Regions from separate parts of the Sphingobacterium sp. UDSM-2020 genome, predicted to be linked through region 1. Evidence: riboswitches for the same ligand, from Rfam matches in the RefSeq annotation. Region 1 holds a riboswitch; each other region holds the start of a gene.
What was found. Region 1 has a riboswitch for thiamine pyrophosphate ahead of thiS (sulfur carrier protein ThiS). Riboswitches for the same ligand answer to the same signal wherever they lie in the genome.
Positions count from the first base shown of each region.

Region 1 (10,689 bases):
GATAACATATCACTTGTATCTAAAAGACCCTACAAAGATGCGAAATAAGCCTCGAATTACTCGTAAAAATAAACTCTTTTCACCCGTTGTGAGATATTGACCAACAATTCATACGGGATGGTTCCTATAGCCAATGCCGCTTCCTTGATATCAGGATAAACAATGACTTCGTCTTCTTCATTAACATTAATATCTGTCACATCCAACATACACATATCCATACAGACATTTCCAATGGTAGAAACCAGTTGCCCGTTGATCGACATTTTACCTACTCCATTACCGAACCTTCGATCATAACCGTCTGCATAACCGATCTTGATGGTTGCGGTTCTGCTCGCACGTTGCAACATACCAGCGCGATTGTATCCTACTGTTTCATTAGCCGCAAGCTCTTTTATCTGGGTAACATTGGTCTTCAGAACACTAACTTCTCTCACCGGCAGATCATCTCGATCCATATCAATTCCATAAAGACCAATCCCTAAGCGTACCATATCGAAATAAGCACTTGGCCACAGATCAATACCCGATGTCGCAGCAATATGTCTGATAAAAGAATACCCTAATTCCTCCTTAAGTTTTGTAGTGAAAACATCTAAAAGATGAATCTGACTCTCAGTAAAATCATTATCAACAGCATTTCCTGCCGAAGCTAAATGTGAAAAAACAGACTGCACTTTCATCGCATCCTGATTTTTCAATATCGCTAGCAGTTCATCAACTTCCTCTGGCATAAAACCAAGACGATGCATCCCGGTATCAACTTTAATATGGACTGGAAAATCTTTTAGTCCTTGCTGTAAGAGATAGCGGAGAAATGAATTTAAAACTCTAAAACTATAGATCTCTGGTTCCAACTTATGATGTACAATAGCATCAAAGGCATTTTCATCAGGACTCATTACCACTATTGGAAGTGTGATGCCTCCATTTCTCAGATCAACACCTTCATCAGCAAAAGCAACCGTCAAATAATCCACATGATTAAACTGTAGTAAATTAGCAATTTCAAAACTTCCACTTCCATAAGAAAAAGCTTTCACCATAGCCATCAATTTAACACCTGCAGGCAACAGACCCCGATATACATTGAGGTTATGTTCCAATGCATTTAAATTAATCTCTAATATCGTATCATGTGATTTAGCAACCAATCGTTTACTGATCTGTTCAAAATGATAATCACGTGCACCCTTTATCAAGATCGTTGAATTGCTATAATCAATATGCTTAAAACCATCTATAAATGATTTTGTATCCGAGTAGCTGGCCGTGGGTAATGAAAACTGTGCTTCCAACTGACTCAAAATAGGTCCGATAAAAATCAAATCAGTTAATCCACTAGCTGCGACCAAACGCTTTAGTTTACTGATACTCTTCTCATCATGCAACTGTACTCCAGGAATATCGGATAAGATTAGGACCTTACGAGAATTTTGCTTTTGTTGCTTTAAAAAATCCAATGCAATCTGTAGCGCTACCAGATCATTACTATATGAATCATCAATAATGGAAGTATTATGTTTTCCTTTTTTCAATTCAAGACGCATCTCCATCGGTTGCAACGTGGCAATACGATCGGCTATAGTTTTAAAATCATAACCAAAAGTAATCATCACTGCAATACATGAAATCGCGTTCTCAATTGATGCTTGATCAACAAAAGGAATTTTAACCGTAAAAAACTGACGGGAAAAACATAAACTTACCAATGTAGCTTGATCACCTTCCTTCTTAAGCGAATAAACCTCTAATTGACACGATTCATCCTCTCCCCAGGCAAATTTGTAAATCTGAGACGGCATATAGATCTGTTCAAGATACTTTTTAGGATAGACCAATACCTCAGCATCTGTAAAAAGTTTCAGCTTCTGCGCAATTTTTTCCTCTTTCGATTGAAACCCTTCTTTATGGGCTACCCCGATATTGGTTAATACACCATGCGTGGGTTTAATCATTTTTTGGAGTTTCTCCATTTCACCGACCTCACTTATTCCAGCTTCTATGATGGCGAAATTATATTGTTCATTTAGTTCCCATAGTGATAAAGCAACACCCAGCTGTGAATTATAGCTTTTAGGACTGCGATAGATTTTATATTCTGGAGATAGCAGTTGAAACAACCATTCTTTGACGATAGTCTTACCGTTGCTCCCTGTAATACCCAATACAGGAGATTTAAATTTCATGCGCTGTGTTTCTGCTACTGCCTGTAATGCTAAAAAAGTATCTGCGACCCATAAAACATTAGCATCTGGCAATATCAGTTCTTGCTGAAAGTCATTTTGTAACACAAAATTTCTAATCCCTTTACTATAGGCATCCATGATAAACTCATGTCCATCACGACGATTGATCAAGGCAAAGAATAATCCTGTTTCAGCATTTACGATCTTACGTGTATCATAAATCAGATTTTGAATGATAGATTTATGATGAACAATAATTGATCTTTTAGGAACAACAATCTCTGAAATATCCGATATGGTATACATTTTTTAAAATATTTATTCAATCAAAGCTCCACAATTTTTCAATAAGTTCAATATATTTTTGAAATTTGTAAAGATGTTTGACGAAGAGAAAACGAGAAAAAAAATATACACGCCTAAGCAAGCATTGCTTAAGGCTGCCAGTTATTGTGCTTATCAAGAACGGGCACAACAAGAAGTCCGGGATAAATTATACGAATGGGGCTTGCATCAAGAAGATGTAGAGGAAATCATTTCACAATTGATATCGGACAATTTTCTAAATGAAGAACGCTTTGCTATAGCCTATACTCTAGGTAAGCTTAGAATAAAAAGTTGGGGAAAGATTAAGATTAAGCAGTCCTTAAAACTCAAAAGGGTATCCGACCCTTTAATCAAAATTGCATTTTCAAAAATTGATTTAGATGAGTATGAAGATAAACTCCATGATCTTTTAGATAAAAAGCAACTATCATTGAAAGATAAAGATGTCTATATTCTAAAAAACAAGTTATTTCAATATGCTTTATCAAGAGGTTTCGAAAGTGATCTCATTTCTTCTCTCCTGAAAGAAAAGGGCTTATAAAAAAAAGACAATAAAGCTTATATTAAAATTTGTTTTTTTAATTATTAGCTCTATATTTGCATCACCAAAACAGAAAACAACTTGTTAACTGTTAGCAATGCGAAAATAGCTCAGCTGGTAGAGCACAACCTTGCCAAGGTTGGGGTCGCGAGTTCGAATCTCGTTTTTCGCTCCACATTAATATCACCTGCCTAGGTGGTGGAACTGGTAGACACGCAGGACTTAAAATCCTGTTTCCGTTAAGGAAGTGCGGGTTCGATTCCCGCCCTAGGTACAAGAAAAGCTCATCCAAAAGATGAGCTTTTCTTGTTTATAGACCTTTGATTTTTTTATTGATATCAATAGATTTACCATTGCATTTTATTGTTTCCATCTTGTATATTTCTAGATAGGTGATAGTGATATTATAGAGGTTTTATAGAGGGTTCATAGAGGTATATCTCTATAAACCCTCTATAAATACACAATAAAATGTATCTAAGATCTCAAGTACTTTTTAACCTGTCCTCTACATGATCTTCATCATTTTATATCAGCTCATAAGGCAATCGCTACTGAATAAAATTTCCTTCAACACGATCGATTTTTCCCATATAAACAATTTTAGGAGTTTATAAATTTATATACCTTTAGCCATCGACAACTTACTTTTAAAAGTCCACCGTATTTTAGAAAAAAAGTATAAAAGAACTGAAAAATATGCATATGACAATTATTAATAATGCGAATTTGAAATACCTCAATCATGATAGATAACATCAAAATCACAGAAACCAAGGTCTTATCAGACAATTGGTACGTCTTGCGAAAGATCACTTACGAATATTTGAAAAAGGACGGCACCATTATGAGTCAAAGCAGGGAAGCATACGACAGAGGAAACGGTGCCACTATTTTACTGTACAACAAAGAACAGAAAACAGTTATCCTTACCCGTCAATTTCGTCTACCTACATTTGTCAATGGAAATGAGAGCGGTATGATGATTGAAGCTTGTGCAGGTTTGTTGGATAAAGATAATGCCGAGGATTGCATCAGAAGAGAAACTGAAGAAGAAACGGGTTATAAAATTACAGATGTACGTAAAATATTTGAAGCTTATATGTCCCCTGGATCTGTCACAGAAATTCTGTATTTCTTTATAGCCGAATATGCTAAAGAAATGAAAGTCAGTGAAGGTGGTGGGCTAGAACAGGAGGAAGAAAATATTGAAGTTTTGGAATTGCCTATAAAAGAAGCGATGCAAATGGTTGATAATGGCGAAATCAAAGATGCCAAAACCATTATGCTGCTTCAATATATTAAACTCCAGCATATTTTATAGTATTTGCCATTGATTCTCCCTGCCCATAACTCCACCTCTGCCAGGGAGAATCATTATTCGCTATACCAGCAGTCCCCATCAATAAAACACTTCACTTCTTAAAGTATATGGTTCTGTCACAAAAAGATGGACAGATTAAAATAAATCTACCTATTTTCGTTTATTGAGATTTTTTACCTAGTTTAGTGGAAACTTTAGGGGTGTCTGCAAAATTTGCAGGCTGAGATTTTACCCTTAGAACCTGATCCGGATCATACTGGCGTAGGGAAAAGTAGATGTCTTCATTGTGCATATACCGGCACAACTGTGGCCATTCCTAAAGTTTTTTATTTAAAAATTTTAAAAGGAATGGAACTCAAAATTAATCACCAATTACGTTTTTTTGAACAGCCCCCCTCCTCTTTGGAAGGTTTGATGCTTTTGGAATTCCCAGAAAAAAGCAAGGGCATTGCTGTCGCTATTAATAACCAGGTTATACCCAAAACGGCTTGGGCAATAACCAAACTACAGCATCAGGACTCAATTCTAATTATCGCTGCAACACAGGGCGGATAAATCTCTTATACCTATTACTATACCATCATGTTAGAACAAAACATTACCCAGACCCCATTTCCAAATTCAAAAAAAGTCTATATTTCAGGTCAGCTCTATCCTATTCAGGTTGCCATGCGTGAAATTACATTAAGTCCGACCAAACTTAGCAAGGGTGGAATAGAAATCAATCCTCCAGTCACTATTTATGACACTTCTGGTCCGTATACGGATGAACAAGCACAGATTGATATCCGCAAAGGTCTTGCTAGAACTCGTGAAAATTGGATATTGGACAGAAAAGATGTTCAAGTTTTATCACAAATCAGTTCAGATTATGGAAAAGAAAGATTGGCAGACTCGGACCTGGATGAACTCCGTTTTGAATACAGCCATAGACCTAAAAAAGCATTAGCGGGTAAAAATGTAAGTCAACTGCACTATGCAAGAAAAGGAATCATAACTCCAGAGATGGAGTATGTAGCCATTCGCGAAAATCAGCGTATTGAGCAAATCGAAGCAGCAACTAAAGGTATGGATCATCAGCACACCGGTCACAGTTTTGGTGCCCGTACTCCAAAGAAATTAATTACCCCTGAATTTGTAAGAGAAGAAATTGCCGCCGGAAGAGCAATTATTCCAAACAACATTAATCATCCAGAAAGCGAACCGATGATCATCGGCCGCAACTTTTTGGTAAAGATCAACGCTAATATTGGTAATAGTGCCGTTACCTCAAGCATTGAAGAAGAAGTTGATAAAGCTGTCTGGGCATGCCGATGGGGTGCTGATACAATTATGGATCTTTCAACAGGTAAAAATATTCATGAAACACGCGAATGGATCATCCGTAATTCTCCGGTGCCAATTGGTACAGTTCCTATATATCAAGCTTTAGAAAAAGTAAAAGGCGTTGCAGAAGATCTGACATGGGAAATATTCAGAGATACACTAATTGAACAAGCCGAACAAGGAGTTTCTTATTTCACCATCCATGCAGGAGTACTTTTACGTTATATCCATTTAACAGCACAACGTGTAACAGGTATTGTTTCCCGAGGTGGCTCGATTATGGCAAAATGGTGTCTGTTCCATCATAAAGAAAACTTCCTCTACACGCATTTTGAAGAGATCTGTCAGATTATGAAGGAATATGATGTTGCTTTTTCACTAGGGGATGGACTGCGACCAGGTTCTATAGCTGATGCTAACGATGCTGCACAATTTGCTGAATTAGAAACCTTGGGTGAGTTGACCAAAATAGCATGGAAACATGATGTACAGGTTATGATCGAAGGTCCAGGTCATGTACCTATGCACATGATCAAAGAAAACATGGACAAACAGCTTGAGGTTTGTGACGAAGCACCATTTTACACTTTAGGCCCATTGACAACAGATATTGCTCCGGGTTATGATCACATCACCTCAGCAATTGGCGCGGCAATGATTGGCTGGTTCGGCTGTGCCATGCTTTGTTATGTTACCCCAAAAGAACACCTCGGTTTACCTAACCGCAAAGATGTAAAGGATGGCGTGATCACCTACAAACTGGCTGCACATGCGGCAGATTTGGCTAAAGGACATCCTGGTGCACAATACCGAGACAATGCTCTAAGTAAAGCGAGGTTTGAGTTCCGTTGGGAAGATCAGTTTAACCTTTCCTTAGATCCTGACACAGCCCGAGAATTTCATGATGAAACTTTACCTGCAGACGGCGCTAAAGTTGCTCACTTCTGTTCGATGTGCGGCCCTAAATTCTGCTCGATGAAGATCACACAGGAAATCCGGGATTCTGCAGAACAAGGCATGATCGATATGTCAAAAGAGTTTATCGAAAAAGGTAAAGAATTGTACTTATGATCATCGTCTTGACAGCCGAGCATGATATTGATAACGAACTCCAGACCATCAACAGTATACTGGATGCAGGATTGGAACTATTACATATCCGAAAATATAATTTTTCGGATGATGATATGTGTCAATTTATTTATGGAATAGATCCGCAATATCGAAATCGTCTTGTCATGCATAGCCATCATCATCTAGCCGAAAAGTTAAACTTAAACCGGTTACATTTTAATGAATATGATCGAAAATCAAAAAAACAAAGTCAGTATAGTCACACCGTAATCCGATCAACATCTGTACACAGTATGATAGATTTTAATCAACTGGATAACCAATGGTCATATGCACTGTTTAGTCCGATGTTTTCAAGTATTTCAAAACCAGGTCATGGTAAGGAGCATACTATCAAAGATCAGCTAAAACTTCGGAATAATCAGCAAGTTCAATTAATTGGGCTTGCTGGTATCCATTCCGAAAACCTAGGCCTTGCATATGACGCCGGCGTCGATGGTGTAGCTTTATTAGGAACAATCTGGAAGAGTGCACAACCTGTAAAAAGTTTTAAAAATTGTCTTATAAAAGATCATGCATATTGCCTGTAACAATTGTTCTTACAGGTAATTCATTCCTTTACAGATGATTAGAAGGAAATACCCAAACCGGATTATACTGAGCAGAAAAATGCGATAGTAAAAAAATTGAAATAGCAATGACAGCATACCCCAAAAATATCACGTTCAGTAAGATACAGTATATCTCGCAGGGAGATACGGCTATTGAACAGGAGACTAACATTAATAATGCACTACAAGCGGGTGCAGATTGGATTCAGCTACGCTGGAAACAAGGCACTAAAGATGAAGTGCTCGCATTAGCACGTCGTATTAAACAGCATTGCTTGCAACATAGTGCTACGCTTATTATCAATGATTATCTGCACATAGCCAAAACCATTGATGCTGCCGGAGTTCATCTGGGATTAACAGATACTGACATACAAGAGGCCCGACATGTATTAGGACCGCACAAAATAATTGGTGGTACAGCAAATAATATTTCTGACGTACAGCAACGCATCACAGAAAACTGCGATTACATCGGTCTTGGCCCTTTACGGTTCACCGCAACTAAAAACAATTTAAGTCCAATATTAGGCTTAACAGGATATCAAGACATCGTTTATCATTTAAAAAACAACGGTCAAAACTATCCGCCGATTTACGCTATTGGCGGTATAACACTTGATGATATCGTTCCCCTACAAGATATTGGCATTTATGGGATAGCACTGTCAAGTTTAATCACCATACACCCTCACTACATTCAAGAACTTAAAAATAAACTACAATGGATACATTAAAAATAGCCGATCAGATATTTCAATCGAGACTATTCTTAGGAACAGGAAAGTTCGGAAGTCTGCAACAAATGAAGGAATCTATCGTCGCATCGGGTTCTGAATTGGTCACGATGGCTTTAAAGCGTTTGGACCATCAGTCTTCCTCAGACACATTTCTCGAGTCTTTACAAATCCCTGGCGTAAATTTACTCCCCAATACCTCTGGAGCACGTAATGCAAAAGAAGCAGTCTTGGCCGCACAACTTGCTCGTGAAGCCCTGGAAACGAACTGGGTAAAACTCGAAATTCATCCAGATTCACGCTACCTGATGCCCGATCCGATCGAAACATTGTTGGCTACAGAGCAACTTGCAAAACTCGGTTTTATTGTGCTCCCTTATATGCATGCAGATCCAGTGCTCTGTAAAAGACTAGAAGAAGCTGGAACGTCGGCAGTAATGCCTTTAGCTGCACCCATAGGAAGTAATAAAGGACTTCGAACATTGGACTTTTTAGAAATGATCATCGCCCAAAGCCAAGTTCCTGTTATTATTGATGCTGGAATTGGTGCTCCTTCCGATGCTGCAAAGGCAATGGAAATCGGTGCTGATGCTGTTTTAGTCAATACAGCTATTGCATCCGCAAAATATCCGATACAGATGGCGACGGCATTTAAAGAAGCTGTAATAGCAGGTCGCAAAGCTTATCAGGCAGGATTAGGTATATCAGAAAATCGTGCTATCGCTTCTAGTCCGCTAACTTCATTTTTAATCGATTAAGAACGTTTTATGCAAACTTTTCAGGAACTATTTACACTATACAGCTGGCAGGAAATCAAGGAAAAGATATATAATACCACAGTTGAGGATGTCAGAAGAAGTCTCCGTAAAGAAAAAAGAAATTTAACTGATTTTCTAACCTTCCTTTCTCCTGCGGCCATTACTGAAATAGAAGAAATGGCCCAATTAACGCAACAGATCACACAACGTCGATTTGGTAAGACAATCCAGTTATATGCTCCTTTATATCTAAGCAATGAATGTCAGAATATCTGCACCTATTGCGGTTTTAGTATGGACAATAAGATCAAGCGCAAAACACTTTCGAATACAGAATTACTGCTAGAAGCCATGGCGCTAAAATCTATGGGTATCAGTCATGTATTATTGGTAAGCGGAGAAGCCAATAAAACAGTTGAGATCAATTACTTTAAAAATGCGATTGCATTGCTGAAGCCCCACTTCGCGCAGATATCCATTGAAGTACAACCTCTGCTTTTAGAAGAATACCGTATTCTGCAGGAAGAAGGGGTTAATACTGTGCTTGTCTATCAGGAAACCTATCATCAAGAGGTTTATAAAACATATCATCCAAAAGGCAAAAAGTCAAATTTTGAGTATCGGCTGAATACACCAGACCGTATAGGTCAAGCCGGAATTCATAAAATTGGTCTTGGTGTTCTTTTAGGTCTAGAAGACTGGCGTGTCGATAGCTTTTTCAATGCGTTACATATTGATTATCTTGAGAAGCATTATTGGCGTACAAAATATTCAGTTTCATTTCCTCGATTACGACCTGCGGAAGGTGTATCCACACCGAATTTTATTATGGAAGATCGTGATTTACTGCAATTGATCTGCGCTTATCGTTTATGGAATGAAAATCTAGAAATATCCATATCAACTCGTGAACGCGAGAAATTTAGAGACCATATCATTCCTATCGGTGTCACGACCATGAGCGCCGCTTCGAAGACAAATCCAGGTGGCTATGTGGTCGATCCACAGTCGCTTGAACAATTTGAGATCAGTGATGAGCGCAGTATGGAAACTATCCAAGGTATCATCAGAAAGGCTGGATACGATCCCATTATGAAAGACTGGGACATAAGCTACTCTGGTAGGCAATAATAATTATAACACAAATTATCGTATTTATGCAACAGCACAGTGCTTTTGATCGATACTCCCGCCAAGTTTTTATTAATGAAATTGGTGTTGAAGGGCAACAGAAAATTATGGCGGCAAAAGTCCTCGTAATTGGAGCAGGTGGACTAGGTTCGCCTGTTCTTCAATATCTCGCTGCTGCTGGAGTAGGTCATTTAGGGATTGTTGATTTTGATCATGTAGAAATTCATAATCTCAACAGACAAATTATACACAATGAAAAAAGTGTACATCTACAAAAAGTAAAAAGTGCGGCAGTATATATCCGCGAACTCAATTCATCCATCCAAGTCGACAGCATTGCGACAAAAATCACTTCGGAGAATGTTGATGTTACCCTAGCGGGATATGACATTGTTGTAGATGGTTCTGATAACTTTACTACACGCTATCTGGTCAACGATGCTTGTGTACGTTCCAACAAAGTTTTGGTGTATGGAAGTATTCTTGCTTTCGAAGGTCAAATGGCTGTTTTCAATTACATGGGCAGTAAACAATTGCGTGATTTATTTCCAGAGCCTCCCCATCCAAAAGATGTTCCTAGCTGTGATCAATATGGGGTATTAGGCCCTCTGCCTGGAATCATGGGAAGTATGATGGCCATGCAGGTATTAAAAATTATAACAGATCTA
Region 1 covers NZ_CP066166.1:6,044,653-6,055,341, forward strand. The annotation lists gene JAZ75_RS25615 (DUF502 domain-containing protein) at 1-8, opposite strand, end outside; gene JAZ75_RS25620 (bifunctional UDP-N-acetylmuramoyl-tripeptide:D-alanyl-D-alanine ligase/alanine racemase) at 57-2,498, opposite strand; gene JAZ75_RS25625 (regulatory protein RecX) at 2,572-3,060, shown strand; tRNA gene JAZ75_RS25630 (tRNA-Gly) at 3,160-3,235, shown strand; tRNA gene JAZ75_RS25635 (tRNA-Leu) at 3,250-3,334, shown strand; gene nudK (GDP-mannose pyrophosphatase NudK) at 3,806-4,384, shown strand; TPP riboswitch at 4,571-4,669, shown strand; gene thiS (sulfur carrier protein ThiS) at 4,691-4,939, shown strand; gene thiC (phosphomethylpyrimidine synthase ThiC) at 4,967-6,781, shown strand; gene JAZ75_RS25655 (thiamine phosphate synthase) at 6,778-7,374, shown strand; gene thiE (thiamine phosphate synthase) at 7,482-8,132, shown strand; gene JAZ75_RS25665 (thiazole synthase) at 8,120-8,890, shown strand; gene thiH (2-iminoacetate synthase ThiH) at 8,900-10,021, shown strand; gene JAZ75_RS25675 (HesA/MoeB/ThiF family protein) at 10,048-10,689, shown strand, end outside.

Region 2 (10,689 bases), 1.3 Mb from region 1:
TGAACCAAGATCAACTTATTAGGATGAGGTAAATATGGTAAATATGACTGAATTGAATTTCTAGCCTGAGCTTTAAACAAATCAGGATTTTTCCCTATTACTTTAAAGAAATCGATAAATCCTCCCGTTTTATAACGAAATAATCTATTTTCTTCATCACTCTCTTGATTATGAATACTGATAATATTAACATCAGAAACCGCTTTTTTAAATTTCTTCAGAAGTATTTTCGAACAAGAATAAGGAGCATGTGGTGTAATTGAAGAATGTGCTGGATCAAATTCATGAATCAAATCCTTAGCCTCCTGCAATCGACCATCAGCTTCATCCGGCTCTACTCCGAAGACTTCAACAAAAGTGTGGTAAAGAATCTTACTAGACTCCTTAATGTTAGATGTGTTATCAGAATTCACGTGATCTCCAACTGCCACAATACCATTATTGTACATTTCTTCATCAGCAGCAGCCATCGCTTTATCAATCACTTTTAAAGAAGTGCCACGACTTGTCATAACCGAAGAAAGAAAAGCTGGTAATCCAGTTTTTTGCGGAATCGTACCCTTCATATGGGACAATTCTAAGTGACAATGCGCATTAATAAATCCAGGAACAATAACTCCTTCAAATTTTTCAATATGCTGGCCGCTCAATTCTACGTCTTTACTTTCATAAATCCCAAGGATTTCACCATCATCATTAACTTTTACCACTCCATCTTTAATAGGTAAAGATGTAATTGGTAAGATATAGGTAGCGCTAAAATATTTCATTATTATAAAAACTTTAATAGTTACTTAGCATTCAGGTCAACGCAAAGGAACTGTGGTTATTAACGTTAAAATTCGTGCCAAAATTTAGTAAAAAAAATATTACCATTAAAAAAAACAAATTTACACAATTAGTTTAATTATTTAATCGTGATAAAAATCAAAGACTTTTAGATAAATTAACTTATAAGAATGTAACATAAATTTAAACCTTAATAAAAACTCCCTTGTTGCTAAAAATAATTAACATGAGCTAAAAGTTTGAATTTTAGCATATTTTTTGAAGGTAGGGAATAAGTTTAAATTCAGCCAATATATTATCTAAAAACCACAATTTTATTCATTTTTGTAGCGATTCAATGACGTTATGTCAGTGAAGCATCGATAAATCATGGAATTATAAATGGACATCCTTTTAGTTATTAAAAAAAGAAACTGGATCAATACAGCTACTTTAAAATCCGAAAGAAGCTAAAGATAAAGCAACACAACATTCATCATAATACAATCCTATAAACGAAAATCTATTCCACTTATTTTTACGAGCAAAACAAATTGATATTCCAAAACTCAATTCCTCAACATCCATTTTTACATTATATTTTTAGTACAGATTTTATTTAATACCTTCGCATTATCAATAAGGGGTGCCTTGTTCTACGAACACGAATAAAGGCTGAGATTATACCCAACAATACATTTATGTGTTGTGCACCTGATCCAGATAATGCTGGCGGAGGGAAAAGGTTAGTTAAATAAGTGAAAAACTGTTGTAACCCCTAGCAATAGTTTGTTTAACTCAAAATTCAATTAAAAAACATGATTAAAAATTTAATCAGCACAGTGCTATTTCTAGGAATAACATTATCCGTATCAGCTCAAAACGCTTTATCCATCAAAGTGTTAGACAATGAAACAAAAAAATCGTTACAGGGCGCAAGTATCGTTCTGACAAAAAATCAGAGTAAGAATTTAACAACTGATCGAAATGGCACTTCAAAGTTTTCAGGATTACCTGATGGACAATACGCCATAACAATCTCTTACATAGGCTATAGTACAGAAAAGAAGCAGATTGATCTGGTACAAAATACTGATCTTGAAATCTTTCTAAAACCACGTGCTATAAAAACAGAAGAAGTCCTGGTCATGGCAACACGTGCCAAAAACAACTCTTCTACAACCTATAAAAATATTAGCAAACAAGATATCGCTAAAAACAATTTCGGACAAGATATTCCATACCTACTAGATCAAACACCATCTGTCGTCATAGGATCGGACGCAGGAGCAGGTATAGGATATACTAATATGAAAATAAGAGGATCTGATAATGCCCGCATAAATGTAACATTGAATGGAATTCCGTTGAATGACGCGGAAAGTATGGGCTCATTCTTCGTCAATCTTCCCGATTTTGCATCCTCTACCGAGAGTATCCAGATTCAAAGAGGAATTGGAACTTCTACAAACGGGGCGGGATCATTCGGGGCATCACTAAACATACAATCCAATACACTCGAAAAAGAGCCGTACGTAGAATTCAACAACTCTTTCGGTTCTTATAATTCTTGGAAAAATACTTTGAAAGTAGGTTCAGGACTACTAAATAATAAATTTGCCTTTAATGTTCGTCTCTCACGTATCTTGAGCGATGGCTATATCGACCGAGCATCTTCCGATTTAAAGTCTTTTTATGTAGATGGAGGTTATTATAGTGACAAACATATTTTAAAGGCCATTGTATTCTCTGGCAAGGAAAAAACATATCAATCTTGGTACGGAACACCAGAGCCAAGATTAAATAATGATGTAGAGGGGATGAAAGATTATGCCGTCAATGATGGCTATACACAGCTAGAAACAGAAAATCTACTAAATTCTGGTCGCACTTACAACAAATACCTATATAAAAACCAAACAGACAACTACACGCAAACACATCACCAGTTACATTACACCAATTTTATCAATGAAAAACTAATTTTTAATGCGGCATTACATTACACCAGAGGTGCAGGCTATTACGAAGAATTCCGACCTGAAGACGACTTTTCAAAATACAATTTACCACCAGTCATTTCAGGAACCGATACCATCAAACAAACCGATTTGGTAAGGAGAAGATGGTTAGATAATTACTTCTATGGGACTACCTTTTCCTTCAACTATAATCCTTCACAGGCAATAAAATTGACATGGGGTGGAGCTGCAAATCAATATAAGGGAGATCATTACGGTGAAATAATCTGGGCAAAATATGCTTCCGCCAGCAACTTAGGGGATAAATACTATCTCAATGATGCTAAAAAAGATGACATCAGCACATTTCTGAAAGCAGACTTTACATTCGAAAAATGGTTATTATTTGCGGATATACAGTATCGTAATATTAATTACCAAGTAAAAGGTGATGACGATAAAATCAAAGGAATGGATTTTAAAAGAAAATTCAATTTTGTAAATCCAAAATTAGGAATTACTTACCTCATCAATGAAAATTCAAATTTATACGCCTCATATGCCTATGCTAGTAAAGAACCTGTCAGAAATGACTTTGTTGATCTAAAAGGAAACAATCCCAAACCAGAGAAAATGCAAGATATCGAAGCTGGCTACCGCTTCAATAATGAAACATTTAACATCGGTACGAACTTTTATGGTATGTTCTATAAAGATCAACTTATTCCGACCGGAGCACTTAATAATGTAGGTTCTCCATTGAGAATGAATATCCCAAATAGCTATAGAATAGGCTTAGAAGTAGATGCCGCATGGAAAATTTCAGCGTACTTTGGTTGGAAAGCAACAGCGGGACTAAGTCAGAACAAAATCAAAAATTACACGGATGAAACGAGTGGAGAATTCATTAAAAAAACAGATATTGCACTTTCTCCGGCAACTATTTTATCAAGCGAGTTCACTTATCGCCCTCTTCGTTCAGTAGAAATTGCACTATTATCAAAATATATTTCAAGACAATATCTGGACAATAGTTCAGCCAAAGTAAGAAGTATAGACCCTTCATTTGTAAACAATATTAGAGCTATTTATAATTTCTCCATATTAGGTTTGAAAAATATAGACCTTGGACTTACTGTCAACAATATCCTAAATGAAAAATATCAAACCAACGGATATACTTGGGGTTATATGGACGGTACATCTCGAAAATATTTTAATTTTTACTATCCACAGGCTACAACAAATTTTATGTTAAGCCTAAACGTAAAATTCTAATAAAACAACTTGCGCCTTCAACATTATTTTAAGGCGCAAGTTGTTTTACAGCATTTTCAAGATCCATGACGTCAACAATACTTAATCAGATCAAACTCAATAGTTGGCATTTTTTTCTTAATATTGTCCTATGCGTGCAGTAATACAACGAGTTTCCAAGGCGAGCTGTTCGGTCGATAGCAAAATAACAGGTCAGATTAAAGACGGCTTACTAATCCTTATTGGGATCGAAGAGGAAGATACAATTGAAGATATGAAATGGATGGCACAAAAATTCGTCAATCTTCGAATATTTAATGATGAAAACGGTTTAATGAATAGATCGGTGCTAGACATACGTGGTGAAATATTACTTATATCCCAATTCACATTATTCGCACAAACAAAAAAAGGAAATCGCCCCTCTTTTATCCGTGCAGCCAAACCAGATAAAGCACAGCCAATGTACATACAAATGGCCCACTATCTTAGCACTTTAATAAACAGCGAAGTGCAAATGGGAATATTTGGTGCAGATATGAAAATTGATTTATTAAATGATGGGCCCGTTACCATCATAATGAATACACAGGATAAAGATAATTTCTAATACTATGACAATAAAAGAAGCACAGGAGACCATTGATAAATGGATCAATACAACAGGTATTCGCTATTTTAATGAATTAACAAACACAGCAATGCTAATGGAAGAAGTTGGAGAAGTTGCTAGAATTATGGCAAGACAGTATGGCGAACAATCATTTAAAAAATCTGATAAAGAAGTAAATTTAGCGGATGAAATGGCCGATGTTCTCTTTGTATTAATGTGCCTGGCCAATCAAACCGGTATTGATTTAACAGATGCGCTAGAAAAAAATTTAGAGAAAAAATCAATCCGTGATGCCGATAGACATAAAAACAATGAAAAATTAAAGTAATACAACATTACTATAATTTAGTTCGTTATATAAGTATCAAATTAATTTTAATACAGTTTGCATGCAAACTGTTGAAGGGCTGTATCAAGAAACTTGATACAGCCTTTTAATTTCTTTATCTTTAATGCAGATCATTAATTCCCTCTGGAAATGAATTTAACACATTACGTCCATACATTAAAACACCATGTGCTTTTAGCAATCTTACTTACAGGATTAACACACGCTTCAGCACAAGATAGAAATAAAGAATTTACCTTTCAATATGACCCTCAGGAAATCGTTAATGGTAGCCAATACCAAAAGATCCAGATCCTGGATTCAAGAAAAGATACAACTCATTACGGAATCATACAAAAAGGTTTATTAGGAAAATCCGCTACTGTAGTTGCAAATCCAGCTCTTGAAGATCAATTGCAGAAATATCTAGAAACAATCAGTAATGGAAATACGCAGAGAGATACATTGCTTTTGCAAATTCGAAGATTATCATTTTCTGAAATTGGTGGTGGAATCAAAGAAAAGGGCTTTTTTGATTTCAGAGCAAATCTATATCAAAAAAAAGGGAACAATTATTTCCCATTAAATCATATCGACAGTAGCTTTCAAGTTTCAGGAATCGATGTCTCCAACAAATTATTAAAAAAAGGAAGCCTCATTATAGATTCATTCATTCGTAAAAATTTAAAAGTAAAAGACATATCGTCCGAATCATTAACCTTACAGGATATCCAAAACATTGATTACAAGGAAAAAGAGAAATTACCATTATATGCCGCAGAACATCTCGTTGACGGGATTTATATGAGCTATGAAACTCTAAAAAACCAAAAACCAGATTATCCGCTAGTTGATGAGAAAGATAAAAAAGGCAAAATCAAATACTATTATTACACCAATGAAAAAGGGAAAAAAGTAAAATTAAAAGATTCACAGATATATGCCGTGGTAGATAATGACGAAACCTATGTCTCCACAAGTTTTGGATATTATCCACTTGTAATGGAAAATGACGAATACTATTTCTATGGTTTAGCAGAAGAAAACAGTACGAGCTTCTCGATATCAGCAGGCATAGGATCAGGTTTTGGATATGGAGGTGGAATGATTGGAATTGGAGTGGGATCAGCACCTTCAAACATTAAGCGATACAAAATAAAAATTGACCATGTAGATGGAAATTTTGAAAAAATAGAACAACTACCTAATTAAGATTATGAAAAAAAGCAAATTCTATTTGTTTATTATTACGGCGGCGCTGTCAGTACAATCGTGCACAGTTTCGTTAGAACTTGATAAAAAAGCCAAGACCTTCAATAAGGCGGCGGTTGTTACCGCGCATCCCTTAGCTTCAAAAGTTGGTGTAGATATCCTAAAAATGGGGGGCAACGCCATTGATGCCGCTGTCGCAGTACAATTTGCATTAGCAGTAGTTTACCCTAATGCTGGAAACATAGGTGGTGGTGGGTTTATGGTCTACAGAAGTAGTAAAGGTGAAATCAATGCTTTAGACTTTAGAGAAAAATCACCAGAAAAAGGACATGCTAATATGTACCTAGACAAGCAGGGAAATGTAATAGAAGATCTAAGTGTATATGGCCATTTATCCGCAGGAGTACCAGGATCAGTTGACGGAATGGTTGAAGCTCACAAAAAGTATGGCAAATTAGATTGGAAAACTTTATTAAATCCTGCTATAGCATTAGCTGAAAAAGGCTTTCCGATTACAAAACAACAGGCAGAGGAATTCAACGAATATAAAGAAAGCTTTCAAAAATATAACCCAAGTGGCGCCCCTATACTGAAAACCACCAGCTGGAAAAAAGGCGATTTATTCCAGCAACAGGAACTGGCTAACACAATTAGAAGAATTGCTGATCATGGTCGTGATGGCTTCTACAAAGGCATAACAGCTGACCTAATTGTTAAAGAAATGCATAAAGGCAATGGCATTATCAGTTATAATGATCTTGAGAATTATAAAGCAGTATGGCGACAACCCGTTACAGGATATTACCGTGGACATAAGATCATATGTATGGCACCTCCATCTAGTGGTGGACCAGCCTTAGTTGCACTATTACAATCAGTAGCACAATATCCATTAGGAAAATGGGGATTCCAAAGTGATTCCGCTGTACGTGTAATGGTTGAAGCCGAACGTCGTATTTATGCAGATAGAGCAAAGTATTTAGGTGATCCAGACTTCATAAGAGTACCTGTCAAAGAATTGACAGACTCTATTTTCAACAGTGAAAGATTAAAAGCCGTAAACTTAACCAAAGCAACCGCAAGCAGCGATGTAAAGGCTGCGAAATTTCCAGGATATGAATCAGAAGAAACAACACACTTTAATATCGTCGATTCCGAAGGCAATGCCGTTTCTATTACGACAACACTTAATAATTCATATGGATCACGTGTCTTTGTATCTGGCGCAGGCTTTATATTAAATGATGAAATGGATGACTTCTCAGTTAAACCAGGAGTTCCAAATATCTATGGCCTCGTTGGCGGAAAAGCGAATGCCATCGAGCCAAACAAACGTATGTTAAGTTCAATGACACCAACTATTGTGGAAAAGGATGGAAAGCTATTTATGGTAGTAGGAACACCAGGGGGATCAACAATTATGACCTCCGTCTTCCAAACGATAGTCAACGTAATTGACTATCAACAAAATGCACAGCAATCCGTTTCATCCCCGCGTTTTCATCATCAATGGCTACCCGATCAGATTGATGTAGAAAAAAATGCAATAACTCCCGAAGTAAGAAAAAGTCTAGAAAATGCAGGGTACAAAATATCACCTAGAGGTAATATAGGCAGAGTGGAAAATATCATAATATTACCCAACGGAAAACTCCAGACAGGTGCCGATCCGAGGGGTGATGATACCGCTTCAGGTTTTTAGTATATTAAATTTTAAATAGTATAGATTATTTTTAAAACAATTAAACTTATACAAACATATCAGCTCTATATAACAAACACTGATTTTATGATTAAAAATTATACGTATCCAATCAGCAGAACAATGATGATGCTATTTTTTGCCACTTTAATCGTGAGCTGCACCATGCTAAAAGGTCCTGACTTTACAAAAATACAAGTTGGCATGACCAAAGAGAAGGTTGTTCAGCAACTAGGAAAGCCGGATGCCGTAGTAGCCTCAAAAAAATATCAAGACGGTATATTAGAGATTTATGAATATGGCACTGCACAATTAGAAAATGCGGCAGATTCAACTTCAGGATATAGAATCTACTGGCTATACTTTTTCAACAATGAACTTCAAGAATGGGGAATAAAAAGAAACTATTCACCATCTGATTACGATGGATATTACGAGAAGTATAGACGCCGTCATTAATTAAATAAACAAAAAAGCCCTGTTGCAAAATTGCAACAGGGCTTTTTTATTATATTTAGTAAAGAAGAATGATCTTACATCATTCCGCCCATGCCACCACCCATTGGAGGAGCACCAGCACCATTATTTTCTTCTGGCTCATCAGCTAATACACATTCAGTTGTTAACAACATAGAAGCGATAGAAGCTGCATTCTCTAAAGCTACACGAGAAACTTTAGTTGGATCGATAACACCAGCACCAATTAGGTTTTCGAATACATCAGTACGAGCATTGTAACCGAAGTCCCCTGTACCTTCTTTCACTTTCTGAACGATAACAGCACCTTCAATACCAGCATTGAAACAGATCTGACGTAAAGGTTCCTCGATAGCACGTCTGATGATCTCGATACCGATAGTCTCATCTTCATTAGCACCTTTTAATCCTTTTAAAGCGTCAGTAGCACGAATGAAAGCAACACCACCACCTGCAACGATACCTTCTTCAACAGCTGCACGAGTTGCATGTAAAGCATCATCAACGCGATCTTTCTTCTCTTTCATTTCTACTTCAGTAGTAGCACCTACATAAAGAACAGCAACACCACCTGATAATTTAGCTAAACGCTCTTGTAATTTCTCACGATCATAATCAGAAGTAGTTGTTTCGATTTGAGAACGGATTTGAGCAACACGAGATTTAATATCTTCAGCATTACCGGCACCATTAATGATTGTTGTATTATCTTTATCAACAACAACTTTTTCTGCTTGACCTAAGTAAGATAATTCAGCATTTTCTAATTTGAAACCTCTTTCTTCAGAAATCACTGTACCACCAGTTAAGATAGCAATATCCTCTAACATTGCTTTACGACGGTCACCAAACCCTGGAGCTTTCACTGCTGCAACTTTCAGTGAACCACGGATTTTATTAACAACTAAAGTAGCTAATGCCTCACCATCTAAATCTTCTGCAATAATGATTAATGGTTTGCCAGTTTGTACTTGTTTTTCTAAAATCGGCAACAACTCTTTCATGTTACTGATTTTTTTGTCATAGATTAAAATGTACGGATTTTCAAGTTCCGCTTCCATTTTATCAGAGTTTGTAACAAAATATGGAGATAAGTAACCACGGTCAAATTGCATACCTTCTACTGTTTTAACTTCAGTTTCAGTACCTTTTGCTTCTTCTACAGTAATAACACCATCATTACCTACTTTTTCCATTGCTTGCGCAATTAAAGCTCCGATAACTTCGTCATTATTTGCAGAAATTGATGCTACTTGTTTGATTTTATTATTGTCTTGACCAACAGTTTGAGATTGCGATTTTAAATTCGCAACAACTGCTGCTACAGCTTTATCAATACCACGTTTCAAATCCATTGGATTAGCACCTGCTGCTACAGATTTAATACCTGGAGCTACGATAGCCTGAGCCAAAACAGTTGCAGTAGTTGTACCGTCACCTGCTTGATCAGCAGTTTTAGAAGCAACTTCTTTCACCATCTGAGCGCCCATATTTTCTAAGGCATCTTTCAATTCGATTTCTTTAGCAACAGTAACACCATCTTTAGTGATAACCGGAGAACCGAATTTTTTTTCAATGATTACATTACGTCCTTTAGGACCCAAAGTTACCTTTACTGCATTTGCCAATGTGTCAACACCCTTTTTAAGTGCTTCACGAGCTTCAACGTTATATTTTACTTGTTTTGCCATTATCTTTAAATTTTTGAAATTTTCACTTGATCCCAGAAGAGACCAAATTTATTTACATTTGGATACTATATAAAAAAATTAAATAACCGCGTAAATATCAGCCTCACGCATAATTAAATACTCTTTACCTTCAACAGTAATTTCAGTTCCAGCATATTTACCATATAAAACTTTATCACCAACTTTAACAGTCAAAGGTTCGTCAACTTTACCCGTTCCAACTGCTACAACGATTCCTTGTGATGGTTTTTCTTTTGCTGTATCAGGGATGTATAATCCTGAAGCTGTTTTTTCTTCTGCCTGAGCAGCTTCAACTACTACTCTGTCACCGATAGGTTTAATGTTTAATGCCATAATATATTTTATTTTTAGTTCTATTTCAATTATATCTAAATGTCATCAGCAATTATGCCAAAGAGCCAAGAGCAGACTTTTGAGACAAATTTGCATCGAAAAAACAAGGCACTGGCAGATTTCATTCACATTCTGTCAGGCTGTCACGCTACAAAACTGACAATACAAAAAAAGCCCCCAATTACTTGGGGGCTTTCAATTTCTATACAACAACCTATTTAGTTGAATCTGTTACAGTTTTCTGTGCCGGAGCTTGTTGAGCTGGAGCAGGTTGTTGTGTATTATTTAAATTCAATGGACTAGTTTGTGCAGGAGTTTCAATTTGA
Region 2 covers NZ_CP066166.1:1,213,294-1,223,982, forward strand. The annotation lists gene JAZ75_RS05275 (amidohydrolase family protein) at 1-770, opposite strand, end outside; TPP riboswitch at 1,401-1,526, shown strand; gene JAZ75_RS05280 (TonB-dependent receptor) at 1,587-4,007, shown strand; gene dtd (D-aminoacyl-tRNA deacylase) at 4,138-4,596, shown strand; gene JAZ75_RS05290 (nucleotide pyrophosphohydrolase) at 4,601-4,927, shown strand; gene JAZ75_RS05295 (hypothetical protein) at 5,078-6,139, shown strand; gene ggt (gamma-glutamyltransferase) at 6,144-7,841, shown strand; gene JAZ75_RS05305 (DUF3192 domain-containing protein) at 7,929-8,300, shown strand; gene groL (chaperonin GroEL) at 8,375-10,012, opposite strand; gene groES (co-chaperone GroES) at 10,088-10,363, opposite strand; gene secG (preprotein translocase subunit SecG) at 10,578-10,689, opposite strand, start outside.
Region 2: linked by a shared signal. The riboswitch ahead of JAZ75_RS05280 (TonB-dependent receptor) and the one ahead of thiS (sulfur carrier protein ThiS) in region 1 are both predicted to bind thiamine pyrophosphate.

Region 3 (10,689 bases), 920 kb from region 1:
CGAACAATAGCTTTCACCCGTTCAGGGTCTCTTTTAGAAAGTCGGAGAGCAATAACTAAACGTAAAGAATTGGCTGTTTTTGCCCATTTTTTCGCATCACCATTAAAATAAAGATCTGCTTTAGCATAGTTAAACTGTTCTACAGCTTGAGGTGTGTTTAAAATAGTTGCAGCTTCTTTCAATTCTGCTTCAAATATTTTATAGAGTTCATCTTGGGTGTTGTATTTCGGTTGCAATGTGCCGCCATATCTTGCTTGAAAAGCTTCTTCATATGGTATGCTACCATTTACATCAGTTACATACCAAGCCTGTTGGACCTTTAAAATCGTAGCTATGGTTCTTTTGTAAAGATTTCTAGCCCGCTCTTCTTCTGGCATTTTATCAATAGTTTGTTTTATATCCTCCAAAATGGGGCCTACATCTTGAAAGAAGCGTCCGTAACGATTATTGGCATTTGCGGCATTATCTGTTACAGTAAATGTATTTCCAGTTCTTTGCAGGAAAACACGAGACCATCGGCTCACATAACTATAGTTGTCGTAGTAGGCATCAAAATCATTATCATTCGTAGCGATGATCGCTCTTGATAGTAAGTAATCAACTGGTAACTTAATAACGGCATCAGGATCGGTATTATATTCAGCAAACTTCTCCTTACTGCAGCCTACAAAATATAAGCTAAAGAGGATTAAAGCATATTTATAGAATGAGGTTTTCATATTTATTATCATTAGAAGTTTGTATTAATAGTGAAAGCAAAATTGCGAATCATTGGAGAGCCACCACCCAAGAAAGCATTGATAGAACCAGATGATCTATTATCTTCCGGATTGATATTATCAGGTAAAGTATTATACAGATAGCCTAAATTACGGGCAGTAAGTGTAAGTCTTAAATTGTTTAATTTTAATCTTGAAGCAGTTGAGTTTGGCAAATCATAACTGAATGATACATCTCTTAAAATCAACCAAGATGACTTAAATGTTGATAGTTCACGAATACCGTTACCCCATCCGTAAGAATTATTATAATAATTAACAGCACTGATCGGTAATCTCCAGCCTTTGTCAACAGCCTCTTGATAAGACATCCCTGATAGATCATTACCATTGACAACAGTTCCTTGACGGAATACTGCATCAGGAATTATACCCCAAGCTTCATTACCATTAGCATCTTTATAGGCTACACTTCCTGCTTCTCCTTGTCTACCATAAAGAGAACTTGCAATCTGTCCAGTTTGCATACCATAATTATATGTTGGAGAATAGACCATACCTCCAAATTTGGCATCTAACATAAAGCTAAAAGAAAAAGATTTGTAATTAAATCTATTTAATAAGCTTCCCATAAAATCAGGTAGCGAAGAACCTATTGTTACTTCTTTTTCTAGGCCCTGTGCGTAGTTTTGAGAACGTAAATAGTAACCGATATTTCCCGTAGTTGCCATAACAGGCTTGCCATTATTCACGTGGTCAATTGGATTGCCGGCTCCATCTCTCGCTTGAAAACGCGCATGACCATAATTGGCAACAAGTGTCCCATAATCACCACCAACTTTAGCTATAGAGCGAATACCATCATCTGCATCAAGTTCTTGGACACCTGCGCCAAAAGGAAGACTGATGATTTTATTGCGATCCCTAGAGTAATTAAAATTGACATCCCAAGAAAAATTTTGCGTTTTAACGGGAGTTCCATAAAGGCGAGCTTCAATTCCTCGACTTCTAATATGACCTCCATTCACCAATGCTGCAGTAACTCCACTTTCTTGTGAAATCGGTACTGAAGTAATTTGATCGATCGTATTCTTGGTATAATACGTAAAGTCAAAACCTAGTCTATTTTGCAACATTTTAAGCTCGGTTCCGATTTCATAGGTATCACTACTTTCCGGTTTTAGATTCCGGTTTCCCAATGTTTTTGAATCAAATCCATAGTTTGGAACATCCAGATAAGGACTGTTGGCTCTATAAAACCCAGTCATTGCAGTATAGGCATTAGTTCCTCTACCAACCTTATTGTAGGACATTCTTAATTTAGCAAAACTAAATATATTGTCAGGAAGTTTCAGCGCATCTGATAATACCCAAGACAAATCTGCTCCTGGATAAAAATAAGAAAAATTACCTGATCCATCAGGATATACTAGACTTGAATCCCAGTCATTTCTACCATATATGTTAATCGATAACCAGTTCTTATAAGTAACTGCTGTTTGAAAAAAACCTGACACAATACGGGATTGATTTGGTTTATCTTCATCGACAAAAGCTCTGCTTGAAGAGTTTGATAAACGAAATACATCGGCGATAAGCATCCCATCAGTTCGTCCATACAGACCATTGCGTAAGGAATGATTAACCTCTCCACCTGCTTGTACTGTAAATTCAAAATCTTCTGTTTTTTTTGAAAAATTTAAATTTGAGCGATACCTAGTTTGTAGAACCCGTGAACTCCTGTTGTTATAAGAACCTCCGTTGAAACCTTCTTCCTGTCCTCGATTTTTCATTTGACGGTTAGTATTAAAAAGATTCGCTGTGAAATTACTCTCCCACATCAACCAATCTGTAAAATTAACACGAGCATTAAATGTTCCTCTAAAATTATCTTCTATTTGTTGTTGTTTTTGTTCATAAAGCGTAAACAGAAGACTTGCTTTACCGGTAGGATCATCTTGCGTGACACCTCCATTTATAGCATCTTTATAATTATCTTTCCAATAATTAAGGTCATAAGAACGTGGCATACCATATGATAAACCGTACATTACGTTGTTATTCATATTCCAACGTTCACCCCCATATTGTGGGTTGAAACTTTGACTATTGACATATGTGGCACCTGCATCGAGAATAATCGATTTACCCATACGATGTGTAGCTCTCAAATTAAAATTATTTCTCGTGAGCTTGTTATTGGGCGCCACTCCTGTAGAATTGGTATTGGAATATGACATCCTAAACGTAGTTTGTTCATTTCCGCCTTGAAGTGATAGGTTGGAATTATTATATCTTCCTGTACGGAATAGATCTAATGGATTGTTATTCGTTTGAAAAGGAACGAGTCTACCATCAATATCTTTGACTGTTCTACCATCAAATTTTGGACCGAAACTATACCCATAATTTGTTGTTGGAATTTGTTCATAGCCATCTGTTCCAGCCACATATACTGCATTTGGATTAGATCCAGGACCATATTTGTCTTGCATATCCGCAGTAGCATATGGTTTATCAAAGCCCTGAGTATGTGTAAAACCAATACCAAATCCTCTTTGTGAATATCCTTTTTTTGTTGTGATTAGAATAACCCCACCAGCTGCACGACTTCCATACAATGCTGTAACTGAGCCTCCATTTAGAACTGAGATTGTTGCTATATCGTCTGGACTAATATTCTTAAGCACATTACCAAAATCCTGATCTCCACCACGATTAGGAAGCACAACTTCTTCATCCATAATAATCCCATCGACAACCACCAAAGGAGTATTACCATATTGGTTTAATGATCCCGCTCCCCTGATCTGAAATCTTGGAGTCGATTGTGGTCCTCCAGTGCCGACATTAACCTGTAAACCAGGAACCATTCCTTGTAGTGCGGCAATAGGATTAATCGCATTCGTTCGACGGATTTCGTCACCACTGATTTGTGTCATTGCATAACCCAATTGACGTTTCTCACGCGACTCACCAAAGCCTGTTACCACAACTTCGTCCAAAGATGCAGAAGTTTCTTTTAAACTCACTTTCAAACTATTATTACTACCAATAGTAATTTCCTCACTTTGATATCCGATCATCGAAATACGAAGCTTTTCTCCCTGATTAGCAGAGATAGAAAATGTTCCATCATGTGAAGTTTGTGCAGCTCGATTTGAGCCGATAACTGTAATTGTCACTCCCGCTATAGGGCCCTTTTCATTAGAAATTGTGCCCTTTATGGTTTGCTGGGCAAACAAGGAGGTTGCACTAAATAGCGTGCATAACGCAATTCCTGTGGTTCTTTTTAAAAATACATGCATAAAAAAATAGGTAAAATAAAATTGTTTAGTTGGTATTATTCTGATAATTTTTTCTTTGGTTAGTGTGTTTTTTATTGACTTTATGTTTTTATTAGCTAGTTTGAATAGTTAAATTATCGTTGACATAAATTAACAAGATTATTAGATCTTAAATTAATAGAATGCGTAATAATGTTTGATTAGCACTTAACAATCAGAAAAAATCTTAAAAGAGAAATATTATTTAAAATAAAATCTTTATGAAATTATTTTCTTTTTGTTAAGAATAGGCATTGCAAATATAAAATAAAACATAAAGATTAAAACACTTTTTAAAAAAAAAATAAAAGTTTTTTACCCTAATTTTATACTTTATTATCATCTTTTTATTAGTCTCCTAGGTGAGATACAAATAGTATATTTCAATGGTTATACATTTTGAATAATATTATTTTAAAAAATATTGATATTCTGGTTGAAAGAGATTCTAATCGATGAGATCAAATAACTCAATAATTAGATATGTATTTTTTCTTCTGTTGCTGTAATTAATATATTCAAAATAGTTTGTTGATAGCTCTTTCATCTTACTTATTTGCATCTTTATAGTATGAATAAATTAACCCATCTACCTCAAAACAAGTGGAAAAAATTAGCCAGCTTAGTTAAAACAACTGTTTGATAGGAATTGATGTTGTTTTATTATGGTGTCAATCTTGTATTAAAATACATCCTGTGGTTATCAATATAAACTTTCATAGCTATAAGAATGAATGTTAATATTTTATATCTTTGTTATGCTTTAGGGGTATTCTAAAAAGAATTGAGAGAGTCCCTTTGAACCTGATACGGCTAATACCGACGTAGGGAAAAGCAATACAGTACACCTGTGCTGTTTTGTATGTGGTTTTTTCCTAAAGCATTCGATTTTTTATTAAATGAAATGAACATGGAAAAAACACTTTGGAAGTATATCCAACAAGTAAGAGCGCAATCGCCACTCGTACATAATATCAGTAATTTTGTGGTCATGAATAATACTGCCAATGCCTTGTTGTCTGTTGGTGCTTCACCCATTATGGCGCATGCTAAATCTGAAGTAGTCGAGATGGTGACAATCAGCGATTCACTTGTTATTAACATAGGAACATTAGACGAAGTTTGGTCCGAATCTATGTTATTGGCCGCAAATACTGCTTCTCATTTAGGAAAACCTTGGGTTTTAGATCCTGTTGGAGCGGGGGCGACATCTTATCGCGATCATATTCTAAAAGAATTGCTTCGTGAAAAACCCACTGTCATAAGAGGTAATGCATCTGAAATTATCGCACTAAACAAAACTAATCTTATAAAGACGAAAGGAGTGGATAGTACTTCTCAAAGTGGTGAAGCAGTTTTGGCAGCATTGGATCTTCATCAACAATATGGTTCCATTGTTTGTATTTCTGGTGAAACAGATATCGTGATTTCTGGGAGTCAGGAGATTCATCTAAAAAATGGACATCTTTTGATGACAAAAGTAACCGGTTTAGGTTGTTCTGCAACTGCGCTTATTGGCGCATTTATGGCTGTAATCACCAATAAAACAGAGGCTGTAACTGCTGCAATGGCTCTAATCGGAGTAGCGGGGGAGTTAGCTGAGAAGGAAAGTAATGGGCCGGGTAGTTTGCAAGTTAAACTTCTTGATAAACTATATAATATCACTGAGGCTGAATTTAATAATACATTAAAATTTGGCATATTATGAATTTAGATACATCTTTTCCTTATCAGCTATACCTCGTAATTTCAGAGCAGGATTGCCGTGGGAAAAATTTCCTTCACGTAGCAGAGAAAGCAATTCTGGGTGGTGTCGATGTCATACAGCTTAGAGAAAAAAATCTAACATCTGAACTATACTTAGCAAAAGCTAAACAATTGAAAGAGATTACTGATAAATACACAATTCCGCTAATCATCAATGATAATCTTGAAGTGGCCCAAAAAGTAGGTGCGGATGGTATTCACGTTGGTAATCGTGATATTTCTCCTCGTGGTATTAGAGAAGTCTGGTATAGCCCAAGACCTCTAGTCGGTTATTCTATTGAAAATCTTGAACAGTTAAAAAATGAGCAAATTCCATTATCCGATTACCTGGGTATCAGCCCTGTATTTAATACTGAAACGAAAAAAGACACTATCACAGAATGGGGTTTAAAGGGTATTGTAGAGATTCGGCAACGTACAGACAAACCGCTGGTTGCTATCGGCAATATTCACATACAAAATGCTCGTCGTGTTATACAAGCAGGTGCCGATTGTTTAGCTGTAGTATCTGCTATATGTGGAAGTGAAGATCCAGAAAAAGCAGCTTATGAACTTAAAAATGAAATTTTGAAATGAAAAAATACCGTTATCCAAGTACGCTGACGATCGCAGGTTTCGACGGCAGTGGGGGAGCCGGAATCCAAGCCGACATCAAAACTTTTTCAGCATTAGGATGCTACGCTACTTCAGTACTGACAGCATTGCCTGTACAAAATACGATGGGTGTCCGCAAAATTTATCCTATAGCGCTGGAAGCTGTAGCAGATCAGATTGAATCTATTATGGACGATGTCTTTCCTGATGCCATAAAGATAGGAATGGTGCATACACCACAATTGGTTATTACGATCGCACAGACGCTTCAAAAATATAAAAAAGTACCCCTTGTATTTGATCCTGTTATGGTTGCGACCAGTGGCCACAAGCTTATTGAGGAAGAAACTATTGCTGCAATGATCGACCTACTATTCCCTTTAGCAGATGTGATTACACCGAATATGGATGAAGCAGGTATACTTGCCAAGGTATCAGTGGAAACTTTAGAAGATATGTACGTTGCAGGGGAAAGCATCCTTGCATTAGGTTGTGAGCGTGTCTTGGTAAAAGGGGGGCATCTGGAACAAGATACGCTGCAATCTATATTATTTGATAAGAATAGTCACCCAGAAATATTTAAAAGTAAAAAAATTAAAACGAAGAATACACACGGTTCCGGTTGTACACTATCATCTGCAATAGCCGCTTATCTGGCACAGGGGCATACGATATCTGAAGCCGTTTCTTTAGCGCAAAATTATGTTTTTATGGCAATAGAGCAGGGAGCAGATGTACAATTAGGGATGGGAAACGGTCCTTTAAATCATTTTTTTAATCCTCAAAAACAAATTAAATATGAATTGGTCTGAACAGGTCTGGAATAGTATCTCAGATAAATATCAGTCTATATTAGACATGCCTTTTATAAAGGAACTTACGACAGGAAATTTGCCGAAAGAAAAATTTCAATTTTACATGGCTCAAGATTCGCTTTATCTTGAACATTTTGGTCGAGCATTAGCCCTTATTGGTGCTCGGGCATATGATGTTCAAGATGCGCTATCCTATATGCGTTTTGGAGAAAATGCGATTGTTGTCGAAAATGCTTTGCACGATTCTTATTTTAAGGATTTTGGTGTCACCGAAAAAGGTTATATACAGCCTGTTTGCCATCATTATGTGCATTACCTAAAAAGTACAGCAGCGTTAGATCCTGTAGAGGTTGGGATGGCCGCAACTTTACCCTGTTTTTGGATATATAAAGAAGTGGGGGAATATATTGCTAGACAAGAAAAAACAGTTGATAATCCTTATCAAAAATGGATTGATACGTATGGAGGAGAAGATTTTGCTATTTCTGTACGACAAGCAATTGCTATGTGTGATCAAGTAGCTGCAAATACGACTGTTGCTATTCGTAATAAGATGAGTGAAGCATTTGTTTTAGCATCTAGACTGGAGTATCAATTTTGGGAGGCTGCTTACAATGAAAAAGTATGGACTTAACGGGGTGATAAAAATGAGCAATCGTTTGTTCTTGTTTAGCATTTGTATACATCTTAAAATTTAATTAGTTTGCTTCATATTGTGAAAATATATTTTGTGATTAGTTTTTAAATATACTTGTTTAAAAACTAATCAAATCGGTAGGATAAATCTGAATTGAAAAATAAGTTATATAAATATGAGCTTTAAGAATACAACTTTAGTGTCAGCACTTCTTGTCGGAGCGCTATGGACTGTACAAACGGTGAAGGCACAGACACCGGCCTTTGAAATGGTAAATTTTCAAGAAATGGCGGATCCAACGAAAGATGCATTGTCAGACTGGTCTGCGGTTAAGAAGGGCGTACATAGCTCATTCGTAACAATTGATAAACGGTATCCTAAATCGTTGGTTCCTGACTTGAAGAAGAAAGTTAGCGATGAAGTAGTAGGTTGGCGTGGAGAACGTGTTTCATCACAAGTGTTATTATGGACGAAAGATACTGCGCCCGATGTCACGGTGACTATATCAGATTTCAAAGGTATAAAGGGTGCTAAAATGTCTTCAAATGTTGCTTCAGCACGTTTTGTTCGCTACGTAATGACTGATGAATTTGCCGCTGGCTGTGGATATCGGAAGAAAGAGGACTTTGCTTCTTCATTATCACCAGATATGCTAGATGATTTAACATCATTCGATCTTGAAGCTAGCAAGGTCCGCCCTGTTTGGCTGACGGTGAAGATCCCGAGTGATGCTACCCCTGGAGAATATCAAGCTAAAGTGCGCATCGAGAGTAAAGGAAAGGTTACTGACCAATTAACATTAAAAGTTACTGTTTTAGAAAATATATTGCCAAAGCCTAGTGAATGGGTCTTCCATTTGGATCAATGGCAACATCCATCGGCTGTAGCACGTGTGCATGGATTAGAAATGTGGAGTGATGCCCATTTTGAAGCGATGAAACCAGTTATGAAAATGTTAGCTGATGCAGGACAGAAAGTGATCACTGCAACCATGAATAAAGATCCATGGAATGTACAGACTTATGATCCATATGCTGACATGATTGTTTGGAATAAAAATGCAGACGGTACTTGGGCTTATGATTATAAAGTATTTGATCGCTGGGTTCAGTTTATGATGGACCTAGGCATTAAAAAGATGATTAATATATATTCAATTGTTCCATGGAATAATGAAATACATTATCGCGATGTAGCAAAAAATGAAGTTGTCAATGTTGTTGCAAAACCAGGAACACCTGCATTTGAGGAATTATGGACCCCTTTCTTAAAAGACCTTGTAAAACATTTGGATTCAAAAGGTTGGTTGGGAATTACAAATATCGCCATGGACGAACGTACAAAAGAAGAAGTAGATGGTGCTTTGTCTCTTTTAAAAAAGGTGGCACCAACTTTAGGTGTTTCTTATGCGGATAATCAGAAAACCTATCAGCGCTATCCTGACAGTAAAGATATTAGTATTGCTGCAAATCATCCCTTTTCTCATGAAGATCTGCTCGATCGTAAAAAAAGAGGTTTGATCACTACTTTTTATGTGTACTGTGGGAATAATTTTCCAAATCAATTTACATTTTCAGATCCTGCAGAGTCTGCTTACATGGGATGGTATGCTGAAGCTGCTGATTTTGATGGATTATTGCATTGGGCATTCAACTCATGGGTGGAAAACCCGATTTTAGATTCCCGATTCCGCACCTGGCCAGCAGGTGATACCTATATCGTGTATCCAAATGGGAGAAGCTCGATCCGTTATGAAAGAACACTCGAAGGTGTTCAGGACTACGAAAAAGTGCAGATCGTAAAGAAGGCGCTTAAAGAGAAGGGATTAATAGAAGATTTGAAACGTTTCGAAGCAGCGATACAAAAGTTAAATAGTGCAGAAAGAACTAAAGTTTGGAATTCGAATCTAAACGAAGCTAAAGCTCTATTGAACGCATTGTCGCTTAAAATAACAAGCTAATCCTCAATTCATTTTAATACCTATTTTGCGGTTATTGCAAGCATTATTTGTAACCCTTCGGAACTAAAGTTTCGGAGGGTTATTTTTTATTTTATAATTTGTGAAACTTTGCGCTATCATGATTATAACAGAATAACGACTCTAATTGTCATGGAGTGAGATTTATGGGATATTACTATCTAATAATAACTTGGAATTGCAAAAGTTATGATGTAGTTCAGAATAGACGTTAATGTAATCAATGCTGTAGTTGATCTATTCACTTTGATCACTTTAACTAGGGATGTTAGTCTCAAAGGGAACCTGTAAGAAAAGAACCAATGAAGACTTCAATAAAAATAGGTTTAGCAGCATTTTTAGTTATACTGTCATTTTGTGCCATGGCTGACGGAAGACCTGTCAAAAGGAGCATCAACTTTTCAATGGCAAAACATGCTATCCATCACTATATGGATGTAATAACTGAGGGGCAATATCAAGGGATAGAGGAATTATTTGCGCTTGATTTTTGTCAACGTGTGCAAGGTTTGAAATTTTCAAATTATAGCCGTTCGGAAATTATTAGTTTTTTGAAAAAGCAAAGAGGAGAGAAGATGAACTGTCAAACGACACTTCAAATTATTGATGAATGTGCACATTATATGATTGCTAAGGTTATCATGAAATTTGAATCTTTTACGAAGATTGATCTGATCACCTTAATTAATGAAGATGGAAACTGGAAAGTTATAGCTTCTATTCATACTTATCAATAGAATTTTAGTTCTAATCAATTCTGGGGGTAATTGATTTTTTTAATATAAATAGCGTAACCCTCATAAGTATCATATGTTTAGAAAATAAAAAGCCCCGTCGTGAGATGCGGCTTTTA
Region 3 covers NZ_CP066166.1:5,128,178-5,138,866, reverse strand. The annotation lists gene JAZ75_RS21705 (SusD/RagB family nutrient-binding outer membrane lipoprotein) at 1-719, opposite strand, end outside; gene JAZ75_RS21700 (SusC/RagA family TonB-linked outer membrane protein) at 731-4,027, opposite strand; TPP riboswitch at 4,801-4,893, shown strand; gene thiM (hydroxyethylthiazole kinase) at 4,956-5,753, shown strand; gene thiE (thiamine phosphate synthase) at 5,750-6,388, shown strand; gene thiD (bifunctional hydroxymethylpyrimidine kinase/phosphomethylpyrimidine kinase) at 6,385-7,218, shown strand; gene tenA (thiaminase II) at 7,205-7,855, shown strand; gene JAZ75_RS21675 (DUF4091 domain-containing protein) at 8,034-9,818, shown strand; gene JAZ75_RS21670 (nuclear transport factor 2 family protein) at 10,139-10,573, shown strand.
Region 3: linked by a shared signal. The riboswitch ahead of thiM (hydroxyethylthiazole kinase) and the one ahead of thiS (sulfur carrier protein ThiS) in region 1 are both predicted to bind thiamine pyrophosphate.